3 regions of the Priestia sp. YIM B13489 genome follow, and region 3 is predicted to be linked to each of the others. Evidence: riboswitches for the same ligand, from Rfam matches in the RefSeq annotation. Region 3 holds a riboswitch; each other region holds the start of a gene.

What was found. Region 3 has a riboswitch for S-adenosylmethionine ahead of ACFX4W_RS24710 (sulfite oxidase-like oxidoreductase). Riboswitches for the same ligand answer to the same signal wherever they lie in the genome.
Region 1: it holds a riboswitch for S-adenosylmethionine, as region 3 does, so the genes downstream of both, mtnK (S-methyl-5-thioribose kinase) here and ACFX4W_RS24710 (sulfite oxidase-like oxidoreductase) in region 3, are expected to answer to the same signal.
Region 2: it holds a riboswitch for S-adenosylmethionine, as region 3 does, so the genes downstream of both, ACFX4W_RS23995 (trans-sulfuration enzyme family protein) here and ACFX4W_RS24710 (sulfite oxidase-like oxidoreductase) in region 3, are expected to answer to the same signal.

The regions. Positions count from the first base shown of each region.
Region 1 covers NZ_JBHZOQ010000053.1:3,373,438-3,379,059, forward strand. The annotation lists gene ACFX4W_RS23140 (PAS domain S-box protein) at 1-886, shown strand, start outside; gene ACFX4W_RS23145 (methylated-DNA--[protein]-cysteine S-methyltransferase) at 905-1,408, shown strand; gene ACFX4W_RS23150 (hypothetical protein) at 1,409-1,573, opposite strand; gene mtnA (S-methyl-5-thioribose-1-phosphate isomerase) at 1,708-2,766, opposite strand; gene mtnK (S-methyl-5-thioribose kinase) at 2,802-3,974, opposite strand; SAM riboswitch class I at 4,110-4,260, opposite strand; gene ACFX4W_RS23165 (carbon-nitrogen family hydrolase) at 4,352-5,134, opposite strand; gene ACFX4W_RS23170 (pyridoxal phosphate-dependent aminotransferase) at 5,247-5,622, shown strand, end outside.
Region 2 covers NZ_JBHZOQ010000053.1:3,537,089-3,542,710, reverse strand. The annotation lists gene ACFX4W_RS24010 (SIMPL domain-containing protein) at 9-668, shown strand; gene ACFX4W_RS24005 (hypothetical protein) at 731-997, shown strand; gene ACFX4W_RS24000 (trans-sulfuration enzyme family protein) at 1,180-2,361, opposite strand; gene ACFX4W_RS23995 (trans-sulfuration enzyme family protein) at 2,345-3,490, opposite strand; SAM riboswitch class I at 3,562-3,679, opposite strand; gene ACFX4W_RS23990 (hypothetical protein) at 3,846-4,508, opposite strand; gene ACFX4W_RS23985 (hypothetical protein) at 4,578-5,622, opposite strand, start outside.
Region 3 covers NZ_JBHZOQ010000053.1:3,663,585-3,669,206, reverse strand. The annotation lists gene ACFX4W_RS24730 (GNAT family N-acetyltransferase) at 1-625, shown strand, start outside; gene ACFX4W_RS24725 (YjgB family protein) at 653-1,237, opposite strand; gene ACFX4W_RS24720 (putative polysaccharide biosynthesis protein) at 1,571-3,181, shown strand; gene ACFX4W_RS24715 (hypothetical protein) at 3,195-3,563, shown strand; SAM riboswitch class I at 3,708-3,814, shown strand; gene ACFX4W_RS24710 (sulfite oxidase-like oxidoreductase) at 3,890-4,552, shown strand; gene ACFX4W_RS24705 (MogA/MoaB family molybdenum cofactor biosynthesis protein) at 4,586-5,098, opposite strand; gene moaC (cyclic pyranopterin monophosphate synthase MoaC) at 5,111-5,599, opposite strand.

The sequences.
Region 1 (5,622 bases), 290 kb from region 3:
TGCGCACTCCATGGAGGATTTTATTTCTTCAGCGAATTTAGATGCGGTCATTGAGCATAAAGAAACGATTGAGCAAAAAGGGGAAGCAGAAGGAGAGATTACGTACGTTACGGGGAACGAAAAAGTTAAAAATATCGAATTTTCCACGAAAAAAGATATCTTGCCAGGTCTATATATGACGCTTTTAAGAGACGTAACGGAACGAAATCAAATGCAAGAGCAGATTCGAAAATCGGATACGCTTCAAGTAGTCGGCCAGTTAGCAGCTGGGATTGCGCATGAAATCCGCAACCCGATGACAGCTTTAAAAGGGTTTGTGCAGCTGTTAGAAAGCAGCATTCAAGAAGATCACTCTCTTTATTTTGATATTATTAAATCCGAATTAAAAAGAATTGAAACCATTATTACAGAGTTTCTCGTACTCGCTAAGCCACAGGCCGTAAAGTTTGAAAAGAAAAATCTAGCTGGGGTTGTTAAAGAAACGATTGATTTATTAAATGCTCAAGCGCTTTTAGAAAATATTCAGTTTGAACTAAGTGTGTCTCCTCACCTGCCAATGGTATACTGCGAGCCGAACCAAATTAAGCAAGTACTAATAAATGTCATTAAAAATGCAATTGAAGTCACGTCAAACGGAGGAAGAATTATTGTTGAAGTTTACTCTACAGAGCCGCACTACGTGACGGTCTCCATTCGAGATCAAGGAGACGGAATGCCCGAAGAGCGCATCAAGCGCTTAGGAGAACCATTTTATACGACAAAAGAAAAAGGAACGGGACTCGGTTTGATGGTCTCATATAAAATTATCGAAGAACATAAAGGGCGAATTGAAGTGGAAAGCAAAATAGGAGAAGGCACAGCTTTTCATGTTATTCTTCCAGCTTAATTAGAAAGGATAAAAAATATGTACTACGGAGAAATGAATTTATTTTCTGATTTGAAAATTTATATTGTAGCCTCGGAAAAAGGGGTTCAACATATTTGGTTTGATAGCGATGATCATAACGAGCAGCTTAAAAAACTTGTCCATGACGAAAATTATCATCATGTGAAAGAAGCAAAGCGACAGCTGCAGGATTATGCTGGAGGGCGCACGTTAACATTTGATTTGCCTTTGGATATAAAAGGAACAGACTTCCAAAAAGAAGTATGGTTAACGCTTAAAGGTATACCTTATGGACAAACGTGGTCTTATAGTGATGTAGCGGAGTCTGTTAATCGCTCTAAAGCCGTAAGGGCTGTGGGACAAGCGAATCGTCGAAATCCACTGCCTATTATTTTACCTTGTCACCGTGTGATTGGAAAAAATGGAGCTTTAACAGGTTATGCAGGTTCCCAAACTCATATAAAAGAGAAACTATTAATGCTTGAAAGAAATGTAGCAAAAGGCGCTCTGGAGTTAAAATAACTATTCACCGTCCAATTTCCAGCCTTCTCCCTGCACAAAAACACCGTCAATTTGCTGAGGAGAAGGAAGGGAATTTAGTTCTTCATCTTTGGATAAATCGAATAGCTGATAGTGCTGCTTACGATTCAGCGCTTTGTTTTTATCCGTTTTTTGCTCTGAACTCATATTTACTCCCCCTTATTCAAAAAGAATCCCCTATAATATATGTAGAAAAAGAAGAGAGTACTGTTACAATTGTGTTACAAATGCAGGTGAAAACCAGTGCTCAACAAAAAAAAGCCGCATAGCAGCGGCTTTTTTTATTGAGCAGATTGCAATAAAACTTTTTGAATGGATTCCAAAGACGGGGAATGGATAATTCCATGCTCTGTAATAATGGCCGTAATCAGTTCGCTTGGCGTCACATCAAAAGCTGGATTGTACACAGAGATTCCGTCTGGAGCAATTTGTGTATCTCCAATGTGCGTTACTTCTTTAGGTGAACGTTCTTCAATAGGGATGCTGCTGCCGTCTTGAATAGATAAATCAAATGTGGACTGCGGCGCTGCTACGTAAAATGGAATACCGAATGCTTTCGCTAAAAGAGCAAGTCCATATGTTCCAATTTTGTTAGCCGTATCGCCATTTGCTGCAATGCGGTCAGCACCTACAATAATCCCATTAATTCCTTTTGTTTTAATGGTATGAGCGGCCATATTATCCGTAATCAGCGTCACGTCCACTCCCGACTGCTGAAGTTCCCAGGCTGTTAAGCGAGAACCTTGAAGAACGGGTCTTGTTTCACAGGCAAATACTTCAAGCGGAATATCGCGCTGCTTAGACAAGTGAAAAGGTGCTAAGGCTGTTCCGTAATAAGCTGTAGCAATTGAACCAGCATTACATATTGTCATGATTTTATCTTTCTTTTTAAATAAAGAAAGAGCATGATCTCCAATTCGGTAGCACGTTTCTTCATCTTCTACTTGAATTTGAATAGCTTCATGAACAACTTTTGTTTTAGCTTCATTAACGGACGAAGCGGATTCAGCGCTTTTCGCTACGCGCTCCAATGCCCAAAATAAATTGACGGCAGTAGGGCGTGAACTAGCTAAATACTGTTGATCAAGAGCTAGTTTTTTGTTAAATTCCTTGACTGAATCTGTGTCATAGCTAAGCGCAGAAAGAGCAAGACCAAAAGCCGCCGTAATGCCAATTGCAGGAGCTCCGCGTACTTTCAAGGTAGTGATAGCATCCCATACGTCTTTAATGGTTTGCAGCTTAATATATTCAACTTTGCCAGGAAGCTGCTGCTGATCTAATAAAGTAATATATGATTCATTCCATTCCACTGAGCGCGGAAGTGATAGTGTATTTGTCATGCTGATACCGATCCTTTCATTGTGTACATTATTCGTTATCGAAGTAAATGTTCAAATTCATTTGGTGAAACATCTTGTTGGTGCAGAAGCAAATAGCGTCCAATTTTTAACGCAGTACGTTTAGCGTTAATTTTTCTTTCCTCTGAAGAAATTTCGTCTAAGTCCGCCACGTGAGCTAAGCCAATCGTACGTCGAATGATTTCACATCCTGCATATCCAACAGCATCTTGCCACGTTTGCGTTAAAATTTCATGTAATAAGCGCTCATCTTTAGCGAAAGGTTCAGTGTTTTCAGAATGCCAAAGCGCAGTAAAGGTATCTTTGAATACGTTCCATGTGTTCGTAATGTGTGCAAATAACGGTTCGCGATTTGTTTCTCGAGAAAGAGCATTTAAAAATAAATTCGCAACAAATTGCCCTAAATCGAATCCAAACGGACCGTAAAAAGCAAATTCTGGATCAATCACTTTCGTTTCTTGACTGCTAGAAAAGATGCTGCCTGTATGTAAATCACCGTGGATTAGCGTTTGCGCATTTGTTAAAAATTTATATTTTAATTTTGCTGCTTGTAGCTTTACATCACCATCATTCCACAATTCTTCTACATCAGGACGCAGCGCTTTTTCAAATTCATTTGTATCAATATCAAAAAAAGGATCTGTAAAAACTAAATCTTCCGTAATATTGCATAAGTCGGGGTTGCTGTACTTAACAACTTCTTCTTTTTTATCCTGAGGTTTTAAGGCGAAATCAGACGTTTTGAACGCAATATGTCCTAAAAAAGAACCGATATGCTGTGAGAGCAGAGGATAACTTTCACCTTGAATAAGTCCGGCGCGAGAAATCGTTAAATGAGACAGGTCTTCCATGACCGTAACAGCAAGCGTTTCATCGTGGTAATAAACAGCGGGCACAAGTTCTGGCGTAAATGCACCGAATTGCTTGAGCGCATTGCTTTCAATTGTGGCACGGTTCAAGGATAGAGGCCAGCTTTCGCCTACAACTTTTGCATAGGGAAGCGCTTGTTTGACGATAATGGATTTATTTGTTTGATCATTTATGATGTGAAAGACGAGATTTAAGTTGCCGTCACCAATTTCACGGGCAGTCAGTGCTTCTGTGGCATCAAAAAGACCTAGCTTTTTCACAAGTTTGATTGCTGAAATTTCTGTTAAAGGGTGATATTTCTCTGTTTTTGTTGTTGACATCGGAATCCCTCCATAGTTTATTAAACTGATTTGTTTACTAAGTTAATAGGTTTAAGAATATATGGAGGCTTTTATAATTTTAGAAAATATAAAAGCCTCTTTCGTTGGAAAGAGGCTTGATTGTAGTGTTCAAACCTCTTATCTGCCAGAAAAAATTACTTTCTGTTGGAATTAGCACCGTGCCTTTGTAAAACATGTTTTACGGGTGTGATCCATCTTAGGATGGAATGACGGTCGGTTGCTGGGCTTCACAGGGCCAAATCCCTCAGCCAACTCTTGATAAGAGTACGATTACTTATTCAATTTTGATTTGTTTGAATATTTTATGATATCTGGTGAAAATCGTATCATGCAAAAAAACGGCTGTCAATACATAATTAATAAAATTCTGTACGGCGATCTGTAAAGACGGGAATTTGTTTACGAATTTCTTTTACAAGTTCCAGGTTAACCTCAGCACTCAAAAGTTCTTCGCTATCGCCAGCTTCAGCGATTATTTCTCCCCACGGATCGATGACTAAGGAATGTCCGGCAAATGTGTTATTAGGATCTTGGCCTACACGATTACATGCGATTACATAGCATTGATTTTCGATTGCACGGCTAATGAGCAGGGCTTTCCAGTGGGCAAGTCTTGGAGCCGGCCACTGAGCGACAACAAACAAGACTTCTGCTCCGCTGCTAGTGTGAACCCGAATCCATTCTGGAAAACGAATATCGTAACAAATAACTCCTGCGCACAGTGACTGTTCAAGTGTAAAAAGATTTTTTGCTGTTCCTGCTTCTAAATACAGGTGTTCATCCATTAATTTAAATAAGTGCAGTTTACTGTATTGTGATACTTCACGACCTTTTCGGTCAAAAATATACATCGTATTCGTGATGCCTTGCTCTGTTTTTTTCGCGATCGAACCTGCCACAATATTTACTTCGTTCGTTTTAGCAAACTGAGAGATTAATTGCTTGGCTTGCTGTCCTTCATCATCTGCAATTTCGTCTAGCCGCGTCAAATCATAAGCTGTATCCCATAGCTCAGGAAGCACAAGGATATCAGGGTTTTCTTTCAGGGCTTCCGTCATTTTTTGTTCGATATATTTTCGGTTTTTAGTTGGGTTTCCAAACGCAATATCAAGCTGCAAACACGTAATTTTTACACTCACTTTATCATCCGTCCTTTTTTTAGTAGTTGAAAAAAATGACTTTACAAGTTGAGTATTACAATATATTATTTGTGACTAGAATTTCAAGAATTTTTTGAGAAGGTGTGCGATGATGAAACAATTTGAGCAATCGGAACTATTAAAAAGTTTACCAAAACAATTTTTTGCATCACTTGTGGGCAAGGTAGGAAAAGTAATGGCCCAAGGGCACGACGTTATTAACTTAGGACAGGGAAATCCTGATCAGCCTACTCCTTCACATATTGTAGGAACACTGCAAAAAGCAAGTGCTAATCCTATGCATCATAAGTATTCTCCATTTCGGGGGCACCAGTTTTTAAAAGAGGCCGTTGCGACTTTTTATAAACGAGAATATGGCGTTGATGTAGATCCTGAAAAAGAAGTAGCTATTTTATTTGGCGGAAAGGGTGGACTTGTTGAAATCCCGCAGTGCTTGTTAAATCCTGGAGATACGGTGCTGGTTCCGG
Region 2 (5,622 bases), 130 kb from region 3:
GTTTTTACATGCAACATTCTTATTTCCCTTACGAACCTACACAGCAACTGCGCGTAGATACACAAAATAGAGAAATTAAAGTAATTGGTGAAGGAAGTGTTTCAGCAGTTCCAAATGAAATTTCCATGACGATTGGAACCCGTACGGAAAACCGAGACGTTCAAGAAGCCTTAAAAGAAAATTCAGCTGTTTCAAATACTTTGCTGCAAGAAATAAAAAAACTTGGAATCAATGACCAGCAAATTGAAACAGCTTCGTTCACCATAAATCCTAAATATGATTACAGTGATGGAAAATCGACTCTTACTGGATACGAAGTACAGCACTTATTTAGAGTAAGAGTACAAGATGTAAAACAAGCTGGCGATGTCTATAACGCTACTTTTTCAAGCGGAGCCAACGTAGCGCAAGCTCTTCAATTCCACGTTACAAATGATGATAAATATGAACAAGAAGCGATAAGTAAAGCTTTGCTTAACGCTAAAGAAAAGGCCTTTACCATTGCCAACACGCTGCAGCTCCCTATTAACCAAATCCCCATTTTAATCGAAGAAGGCCCCGTCTATCAGTCATCTGGCTCCTCGCCTAAGTTATTAGCAGCCTCTCCCCCTATTCAAGCTCAGTCCTTGACTGTATCTGCTTCTGTAAAAGTTACGTACACGTATTAATACTTATGGTAAACTATAGATTATTATAATGAAGAAACTAATCTAAAGGAGCTCTTTGCACAATGACTTCTGAACATTTACTAGCAGCTTATCAAACCCTATGGTTGAACCGTTCGTTCGCTTCTAAACAAGCCATGACAAGTGAAGATCAGCTTCACGAAGCCATTATGAAGGATTTAAAAGATGAAATGACTCATCCACGCGTCCGACAAACACCGTATGTAAAATATCACCTTGGCATAAAAAGAATTCTAAACAGCAGTCTTTCCTCTGATGAAAAAGTTGCGCTTACGTCCCTATACACAAACCTTTTAGATAGCTGTATATAACGGATATCAATCCAGTGTAAAGACGAACAAATGGGATAAAGGAGCTGAACCGCTAGAAGCAACGAAATAGATGAAACCTACGTTCACCGTGACAACAAAAAACAAGAACTATTAATCAGTAATTTTGATTAATAGTTCTTGTTTAACTTTAACTAGAATACTTCTGCCCCAGTCTCTTTTCTTTATTTAATTAACGCCTTTTCTTCTAAGCTTTGAAAAACAGCGTTAAAGTCTTGCTTCAAATCCTCAAATTCCTCTAACCCTACTGAAAGGCGAAGAAGTGAATCAGTAATTCCTTTTTCTTCACGCACTTCTTTTGGGATACTCGCATGAGACATTGTTGCAGGATGCGTTAGAATGGATTCAACTGCACCTAGACTAACGCCAATTGAAGCCAATTTGACTCCTTGTAAAATATGTCGCGCTACTTTTTCATCCTGTACTTGGAAAGAAATCATAGCTCCGTATCCATTTGCTTGTTCTGAAATCAGTTTGTGGTCCGGGTGACTTTTTAAGCCCGGGTAGTATACACGGCTCACTAGAGATTGTTCTTCAAGCCACTTTGCAAACTGCAGCGCTGTTTTTAACTGCTGATCTAAACGAACTTTTAATGTCTTAATTCCTCGAAGCAGTAAAAAACAATCCTGCGGTCCTAAGATAGCACCAAAAGCATTTTGTACAAACTTTACTTCTTCTGCTAGCTTTTCATCGCTTACCACAACTAGACCGCCAATGACGTCACTGTGACCGCTGAGATATTTTGTAGCACTATGAATCACAATATTTACACCAAGGTCAATCGGCTGCTGTAGATAAGGTGTTAAAAACGTGTTATCCACAATTGTAAGGAGGTTGCGCTCCTTCGCCAAACTTGCTACTGCTTTAATATCCGTTACCTGTAAAAATGGATTTGAAGGGCTTTCGATATAAATAGCCTTCGTATCTTTTGTGATAGCTTCTTCTACTTTCTCAACCTTCGTTGTATCAACAAAAGTTGTTTTGATACCAAACTTTGAAAATAATCGTGTTAATACACGATATGTCCCGCCGTACGTATCATGTGAAACTAAAATTTCATCCCCTGATTCAAAAATAGATAACACCGATGAGATAGCAGCCATACCTGATGAAAAAGCAAAACCAGCGTATCCATTTTCTAGCTGAGCAATGGTGTTTTCTAAAGCCTCACGAGTTGGATTTCCTGAACGAGAATAGTCATAGCGGCCGTTGTTCGTCTCATCTTCTTGGTTAAATGTAGATACCTGATAAATAGGTACGTTAACCGCTCCAAAATGACCGTCAATTCCTGTATTTGCATGAATTAAGTTCGTACCAAATCTATGTTTATTATTGTTGGTATGCATCAAATGCCTCCTTCAAATCTTTAATTAAATCATCTGCGTGCTCAATTCCAACTGATAACCGCAGTAAACAGTTTGTTACTCCGACACGATTTCGAATTTCTTCCGGAATATCAGCATGTGTTTGACGAGCTGGGAATGTCATTAAACTTTCCACGCCTCCTAAGCTTTCTGCAAATGTAATAACTTTGACATTTTCTAAAAGTACTGACACGATGTCAGGGTGTGAGACAGCAAAAGAAATCATGCCTCCAAATCCAGTTGCTTGTTTCTTCATGATTTCATAGCCTGGATGTGTTTCAAGACCAGGGTAATACACTTTTTCCACGAGATCATGAGCAGTAAGCCAATTTGCAATTTTCAGTGCATTTTCATTATGCTTTTCCATACGAAGCGCTAGCGTTTTAACACCGCGTAATAACAGCCAGCTATCCTGTGGACCTAAGATTGCCCCAGCTGCATTTTGATAAAAACGAATTTTCTCTCCTAAGCTACTACATCGAGCGACTACAAGACCAGCAACTACATCATTATGACCCCCAATGTATTTGCTTGCACTATGTATCACAATATCTGCTCCAAGCTCTAAAGGACGCTGATAATAAGGGGACATGAAGGTATTGTCAACGATGGTAAGCAAATCATGCTGTTTAGCTAACGCAATTGCTTCTGGCAAATCAGTCACGTGCATCATTGGATTCGTAGGTGTTTCAATAAATAAAGCTTTCGTATTGGGACGAAGCGCATCTTTTACTTGTTCGAGATGGGCTGTGTTGACGTACGAAACAGTAATTCCTTGCTCTGAAAAAATTTCATTTAGTACTCGGTACGTTCCTCCGTATAAATCCTCTGATACAATTAAATGATCTCCGTTTTTAAATAGTGCTAAAACTGCCATTACACCCGCCATTCCTGAAGCGAATGCTACTCCTACTTCTCCTTTTTCCAAAGCAGCAATTGCTTCTTCCAATGCTGTACGAGTAGGATTTGCCGTACGTGCATAGTCAAATCCTGTACTTTGCCCTAAAGCAGGATGAGCAAATGTTGATGCTTGGTAAATGGGGGTTGTAATAGAACCTGTTGAAGGGTCACGACCTACTCCTGAACGAACTAATAAAGTTTCAATTTTCATCTATTTCTCTCCTTAACTCAAAATAAAAAACACTCTTCACAGATGGAAGAGTGTTCGTTTATACACGATTTCTCTCATCTGTTAGAACAATACTGATGTTCCACAGGAATTAGCACCGTTCAAATGAATGTTTCATTTGATGGTTGCCGGGCATCGCAGGGCCAGTCCCTCCGCCACTCTGGATAAGAGTTCTATATAATTGTTGGTGGTTAACGTTTGTTGTTAATAACTTTAATAAAGATTTTCTATATTGTCAACATAATTTTCTAAAAAATTTAAATCGTCTCATTTGTTTATTCAATATACTTGTCCTGATAAACACATAAAAAAAGAGACGAAAGCGAGGTCTCTTTTTTTAAGGCAAGTGTACAGATTTTACGTGAGCTAACTTCCAATACATACTTTCTCCATTTGCCGTAATTAGTTCAACAATATTATTAGAAACTTCTTTAAGTACGCCAATCTTTTCTGATTGATCCCCTAAATCTAATACGACCAGCTGATTTTCATATTTTTTAAGCTGCTCTTCAAAGTTTCTGACAAAAGGTGCAGAGGCGGGCCTTACGGGGAGCTCTTTGTCACTTAAAGAATAAGGGGTTAACTCATTACTGTAAGGGGTAAGCCATTTCAAATGATGCAGAGAAACAAAGACATTTTTATACACTGGAGAATAAAACACAAGATAATCATTCAGCACGCTTGTGATATAGCCATGCAATGATTTCCCTCCCGTTACATAAATTTCAATAAATTTCCCTTTTGCCTGCTGTAAAATATTACGATAAGAAATCCGCTGACTTTCTTCTATCAAATTCTCTTCTATTTCACGTAAAACCGTATAGTCTTCTTCGGATACTTCCCGCAAACGATGCATGTGTAAAAGAGGAATATACAAATAATCATGTCCATTATACAAAACCATAATATCTAATCCAAGATCAATAAGTCTGCCAACAAATCTCGTTTTACCTGAAATATCCAACTCCACAATTTTATTGATATAATGATTCATACTCATACTCATTCTCCTCCTTTTTCCTATATGTTAGAAAAGGTGCTTTATAAGCACCTTTTATGTTCCATTTCATCATGCTTTCCAACGATAATTTTTCGTTTTAATAACTTTCTCGGCCGGTGCTGAAGAGCGTGAACCCGTACGGCGTCCTCGAGAGCGATCGTCTGTGCGTCCACCCGTACGGCGTCCTCCCGAGCGATCGTCTGTGCGTCCACCCGTGCGGCGTCCTCCCGAGCGATCGTCTGTGCGTCCACCCGTGCGGCGTCCTGTACGTTCTCCCGTACGGCTTCCTGTACGTTCTTCTGTAGACTTCGCAGCTTCAGCCTCTCCATTTTCTTCTGTTTCTTCATTATTTTGATTGTTATCGTTTTGCTTAAAAGCCCCTTTTGCTCCCACACAAATGGTTTTAACGTGTCTTGGCTGTAAGCGTAATACTTGATTATTCTGCACAAGTGTAAATGTACCATTTCGGCTTTGTACTAACACGCCCTCTACAGCTTCAGGTCCTCCATTATTGATTGATACCCATTTATGAGAAAGGTGGGCAAAAAGATCGTTAAAGCTTTTGGATTTCATATATTCTGGTTCTTGGCTCACTAAGAGTTCATTTGCAGATTGACTAGTTTGATCTCCGTTGTTGTTTTGATATTCACTCACACTCTTAACGTGTTCAGTATTAATATAGACGACACCGTCGTCCTCTGTGAGTAATACTATATAAGCAGATTCAAATGAACCTAAGACATCAAGAAGCTGACCTGCTTTTTTCTCAGGTCCACCTTGGTTAACCTGCACATATTTAGTTTTCATCAATGATAAAGTTGTAGCAAAAGTTTTTCCTCGATATAATTCTAATTCTGCGCTAATTCCAGTAAACGTTTGTGCCGAATTTGACATAGTATCTTCAGTGATACTTTTTACATGCGCTAAGTGATAATATACAAGTGTATATTCTTGTTGATTATTATTTTGGTTGTTTTGGTTGTTATTTTCACCATTATTGTTATTATTGTTATTGTTGCTTTCCACTGCTAAGATTAAATAATCTGATTGCACGTCAACCAAATAACCTGTTTTAGATTCAGGTCCTCCACGATAAACGGTCACCACTCTTCCT
Region 3 (5,622 bases):
ACAGCAGCTAACGGAGGGTGAACTAAGCGAAGCGGCAGAGCTGTTACAAGAAATCGACATACCGGGCTTAGTTGGAGAAAGACAAATGGTTTTATATCTTTCTCAAAAACTAGCAGATTTAAAAAATCAAGAAGCTTCTTTAAAAATGGATCAGCGCATTTACCAATTAGACAAAGTAAAAAAAGCTGCGGAAGCTGACGGAGTGCTGGTAAAAGCAAGATTGGAACACCTTCCGCTCGTGACAGAATGGATTTGGGAGTTTATGGGCGTCATTGGAGACCCTGTATCAAAAGAACAAGCTGCCAAAACAGGAAAAGCTTTTATTAAAGCAGGAAGGTTATTCCTATGGGAAGTGAATGGCAAGTATGTGTCGATTGCCAATGCTACGCGTCCAACGGCCCATAACATTACGATTAACTTTGTATACACGCCTCAAAAAGAACGTAAAAAAGGCTATGCCTCAAGCTGTGTATCCACGCTTTCTCAGCTTATGCTAGACGAAGGATTTCAAACAACAAGTTTATACACAGATATGACAAATCCTACGTCTAACAAGATTTATATGGAGATTGGGTATGAACACGTAGCGGATTCAGCATTGGTTTTATTTCATGAAAAAAAGTAGCAGACAGCCTGCTACTTTTTCTATTACTTAAGGTTTTTTAACTAAATTAACGTGATTTAACGTTTTGCTATCATCAAAAATGAATTCAAGATCATAGGCGCCGGCGTGATAGGTGTACTTCGTTTGAGTAGTACCATCACCTTTTACTTTGCCTGTAAAGTTCGGCTGACCTAATTCTTTCTTTAAGTTAGCTTGGGTGATGGAGCCTAGATTTGTTTGACGCTCTACATTTGTACCAAAATAGCGGATTTCGTTAATGACGTTATTTTGATCATAGCCAAATGCGTATCCAGGGTGACCCATTTCCGCGTGATAGTAGTCAAAGTTGTTTGATGAACCTTCAGGCGGGGGACCGAACTGATCGCGAACGTCTTGACGCAGTGTTTTGCCAATTTTGAAGTCTGCCGTTAAGCGTGGCACTTCACCTTTTACTGCGGCGTTGTAAATTTCATTAATGTTTTTTACAGCTGTTTGACTTTGACTGCTTGTTTCTTGAGATGTAGCTGCATGTGCTGGTGTATCAAGCTGAGCGACAGGAGCAAATCCAAACGCAGTAATTCCTGTAATCGTTGCAGCCGCCGCTGCTTTTGATAGTCGTTGTTTCATTTTCATGATTTTTTCCTCCTATATATAACGATTTAGCAACCTCAGTCTACCTAAAAGAACAGGTAGGCCAGAATAATCAAGGAGTCTTAGTTTAGTTGGTAACTGATATATATATAATTTAACACGTCTTTTAGAATGTAAACGTCAGGTAAAGTAAAAAGCAAAAAACGATTCATTTATCATAGGTGAAAAGATTGGTTTATATTCCTTTATTAGGTAAAAAGCGTAATATAGAGAGGGTTCTAATGTTTTATAAAAAACTAGATAATAATTGTAAGTATGATACAATAAATCAAGTATTTGTTAAAAATACAATATTTATTTCTGGAGTTTTGATGTATGGAAAAAAATTTGATGAGAGGTACGCTTTTATTAACAGCGTCTTCTTTATTAACAAAGATTTTAGGCTTTATTTATATTATTCCTTTCACAGCCTTAGTGGGAACGTCAGGTTACGCGCTTTATAAGTATGCATACGGTCCATATACCTTGATGCTAAGCTTGTCGACAATGGGTCTTCCGCTTGCTGTTTCGAAGTATGTATCGAAATATAACGGTCTTGGAAACTACCGTGCGGGACAAGATCTGTTAAAAGCAGGAATTCTATTAATGACAATAACGGGCATAATAGGTTTCTTAGTCCTCTATACAATGGCACCGTGGCTCGCTGAACTAGTCATTAACGGAAAAGATTCCTCAGGAAATAGTCAAAAAGACGTAGTGTACGTCATCCGAATGGTAAGCTTTGCTTTAATTATTATCCCGCCTATGAGTCTATTACGAGGCTACTTTCAAGGTAACCAGTCTATGGGACCGTCCGCGCTAAGTACGATTATTGAACAAATAGTGCGAGTGTTGTTCATTTTAGCAGGAGCATACGCTGTTATTCACCTTTTTCATAGCACAATGACAAAAGCTGTTGGAATCGGCACGTTTGGAGCGTTTATTGGAGGCGTAGGGGGAATTGGGATTCTTGGAGCGGTTTATTTGAAGCGCAAGCGGTTGATTATGAAAGAAGTGAACAGCGGAAAGAATAATAAGTCCGTTTCGTTCTCTTCAATGTTCAAAGAGATTGTAACGTACGCCGTTCCGTTTGTATTAGTTGGTTTAGCTATTCCTATCTATCAAAATATTGATACGTTTACAATTAACATGCTCTTTCAATCAATAGGATATGGACAAGCTAAAGCCGAAACGATCAACTCCGTTATTGGATTAGCCCAGATTTTGGTGATGGTGCCAGTATCGTTAGCGACTGCCTTCAGCATGTCACTGATTCCGGGCATTACGTCTTCTTTTGTGCAAGGAAATTTACGGGAAGTAAAAGGGAAAATTACAAAAACGCTGCAGCTGCTGTTATTTTTTACTCTTCCTGCTGCCGTGGGGCTTTGTTTATTAGGCAAGCCGGTATATATGATGATTTTTGGAGCAAAAAACAGCCCTGAAATCGGTGGAATTGTTTTACAATGGTACGCGCCTGCTGCCATTTTATTTGCTCTTTTTACAGTAACAGCCGCAATTCTCCAAGGAATTAATCAGCAAAAGAAGCTAATCTTAGGCTTGGGCTTAGGAATTGTTGTGAAGATAGTATTAAACGTACTGCTGGTTTCATGCTTAAAAGAAATTGGACCGGTTGTCGCGACTTACGGAGGGTATGGTGTATCGGTTATATATAACTTTTATTTAATTGAAAAATCCATTTCTTACCGAGTTCAATCACTGGGACAAGCTGCGTTGACACCTGTTTTATTAGTAAGTGTGATGTCAGCCGCTGTGATTATCGGCAATTATACTTCTCACTATTTTTTAGAAAATAAGCTGTCTGCATCTTCACTTGCGATGAGCACATCTTGTATTTCAATTGCTTTAGGTGCTGCCGTGTATCTAGGACTTGGCGTAAAAACAAGTTTAGGGCAATCCGTTGTATTAAATAGAAGAAAAAGAATGTAAAGGAGAGAAAGTAGTGTCAAAACGATTTGTACTAACCGTGGCGGCTGGAGGGTGTATAATAATTTCCGGCGCGCTGCTGCTATTAAATTGGGAAAGATTGTTTGGCGATTATCGTCCCGTTCAAACAGCAACAGCTGTATTCAAGCTAGAAGTGGGAAGTCAAGATGTAGCGAGGACTACAGATTCAGATGATGCTCTTCACTATATGGTGAAAAAAGGACATTTAGATGAATATATTCATATGATGAATGAAAAAGGCTATATGTTAAAAGAAAAAGATATTGATCATAACCGACTTGTTTTTAACGATGGACAAGAGGATGAGCAAATTTACTACAAGCGTTTTGCCAAGAAGTATACGATGATTGATGGAGAAGGGTAAAGGTTTTATATGGTATTTTAGTAGACTAAAATCTTATAACCCTACCTGTTTTTAAAGTTTTTTTGCGGAAAAGAAAAATAATATTGACAATTATGACAAAAAGCTTAATACTGACTTTATTACATAAAACAAATACAATTTGTTTCCTTATCAAGAGAGGTGGAGGGACTGGCCCTGTGAAACCCGGCAACCGCTGTCTATGACAGAATGGTGCCAAATCCTTAAGAGTGTACTGCTCTTAGAGATAAGGAAGAAGCTGAAACAAAGCTCTTCCTTATTTATTTAAGGAAGGGCTTTTTATGTATAAAAAACAATGAGGTGATAATTTGAACAAAGCAGACCGTATTAAACGAATGAAAACACCGGAAATTGATCCAAAGTATGAAGGACGAGTGCCTCCGGGTCAGGTAGTAACGGAGCGCTTTCCGATTTTACATGAAGGCGACGTGCCGGAGTATAACTTAGAGGAATGGACGCTTCGGGTATTTGGGTTGGTAGACAAGGAAGTGACGCTTTCGTATCAAGATATATTGGACATGCCGCAAACGACGGTGAAATGTGATATTCACTGCGTAACGAGATGGACAAGGCTTGATAATGAATTTACGGGCGTGCTGTTTACAGACTTTTTAAAAGCAGTTGGCGTGGAGCTAAAAAGTAAATACATCATGCTGCACGGAGATAATGACTATACGTCAAACATTGAGGTAAAAGATTTACTGAGAGACGATATTCTTCTCGCTCATTCCTTTAACGGAGAGCCGCTTACAGCTAAGCACGGATATCCGCTGCGATTGGTTGTTCCGCATTTGTACTTTTGGAAAAGTGTTAAATGGCTCCGAGGCTTTGAAGCTATTGATGAAAATCATCCTGGCTTTTGGGAGCAAAACGGCTTTCATCTTAGAGGAGATCCGTTTAAAGAAGAGCGTTTTTCTGGAGAAGATTTAGGCATTCCAGAAGATGAGTGGGTACATAAAGACTATGATTAATGAAAATGCCTATGCGTGTGCATAGGCATTTTGTCAGCGCTGGCGGTTTAATTCCCACACAACGTGGCGAAGTTCAGGCAAAATCAGCTTGGTCATAGCTAGACGAACAGCACCGCTTGATCCTGGTGTAGAAAAAACGGCTTTTTCGTTAATCGTCCCGGCAATTGCTCGGCTCATAATTGCTGCGCTGCCAATGTCTTCGGTGTAGCTCAGCATGCGAAACAGCTCGCCAAACCCAACGATTTCTTTATGAATCAGCGCTTGAACGGCTTCAATTGTGACGTCTCGTTTTGTAATGCCGGTCCCGCCGTTTGTGAGAACAACGTCAATGTCCTCAGCACTGCATCCGGCAAGTATCGCTTGTTGAATCGACGTTTGGTCGTCTTTTACAATTTCATAGGAAGCGACCTGCATGTCGTGTTCTTTCAGAAGTTGGATCATTAGCGCGCCGCTTTTATCGGTTTCTTTTGTACGTGTATCTGATACTGTAATGACTTTGCAGCGAACGGGCTGTGTTGCTTTGGATTTATGTTCATGTACGCTCATTATGTACCTCCTTTACGCTTCCGTACGCTTGTAGTCACCATTTTTGCCGCCAGATTTTTCAAGCAGATACGTTTCGCCGATAATCATGCCTTTATCAATGGCTTTGCACATATCATAAACGGTTAGAGCGCAGGCAGAAGCGGCAGTTAAAGCTTCCATTTCAACGCCCGTTGAGCCTTCCGTTTTAACAGTTGCTTCTATTAATAAACGGTACTGATCATTGCTTGTATCCCAGTCAAATGAAAGGTTTACGCCTTTTAATAAAAGAGGGTGACACATAGGAATAATGTCAGACGTGCGTTTTGCTGCCATGATTCCCGCTACTTGTGCGACAGCAAGCACGTCGCCTTTTCCAATTTTATGTTCTACAATGGCTTCGTGAATTTCTTTGTTAACGAGTATGCTTGAACGAGCTGTTGCAACGCGGCGCGTGATAGATTTTTCGCTAATATCGACCATGTTGGCACGGCCCTGGTCATTAAAATGTGTAAAAGAAGACATCGGTGTTTTCATCCTTTTTCAGT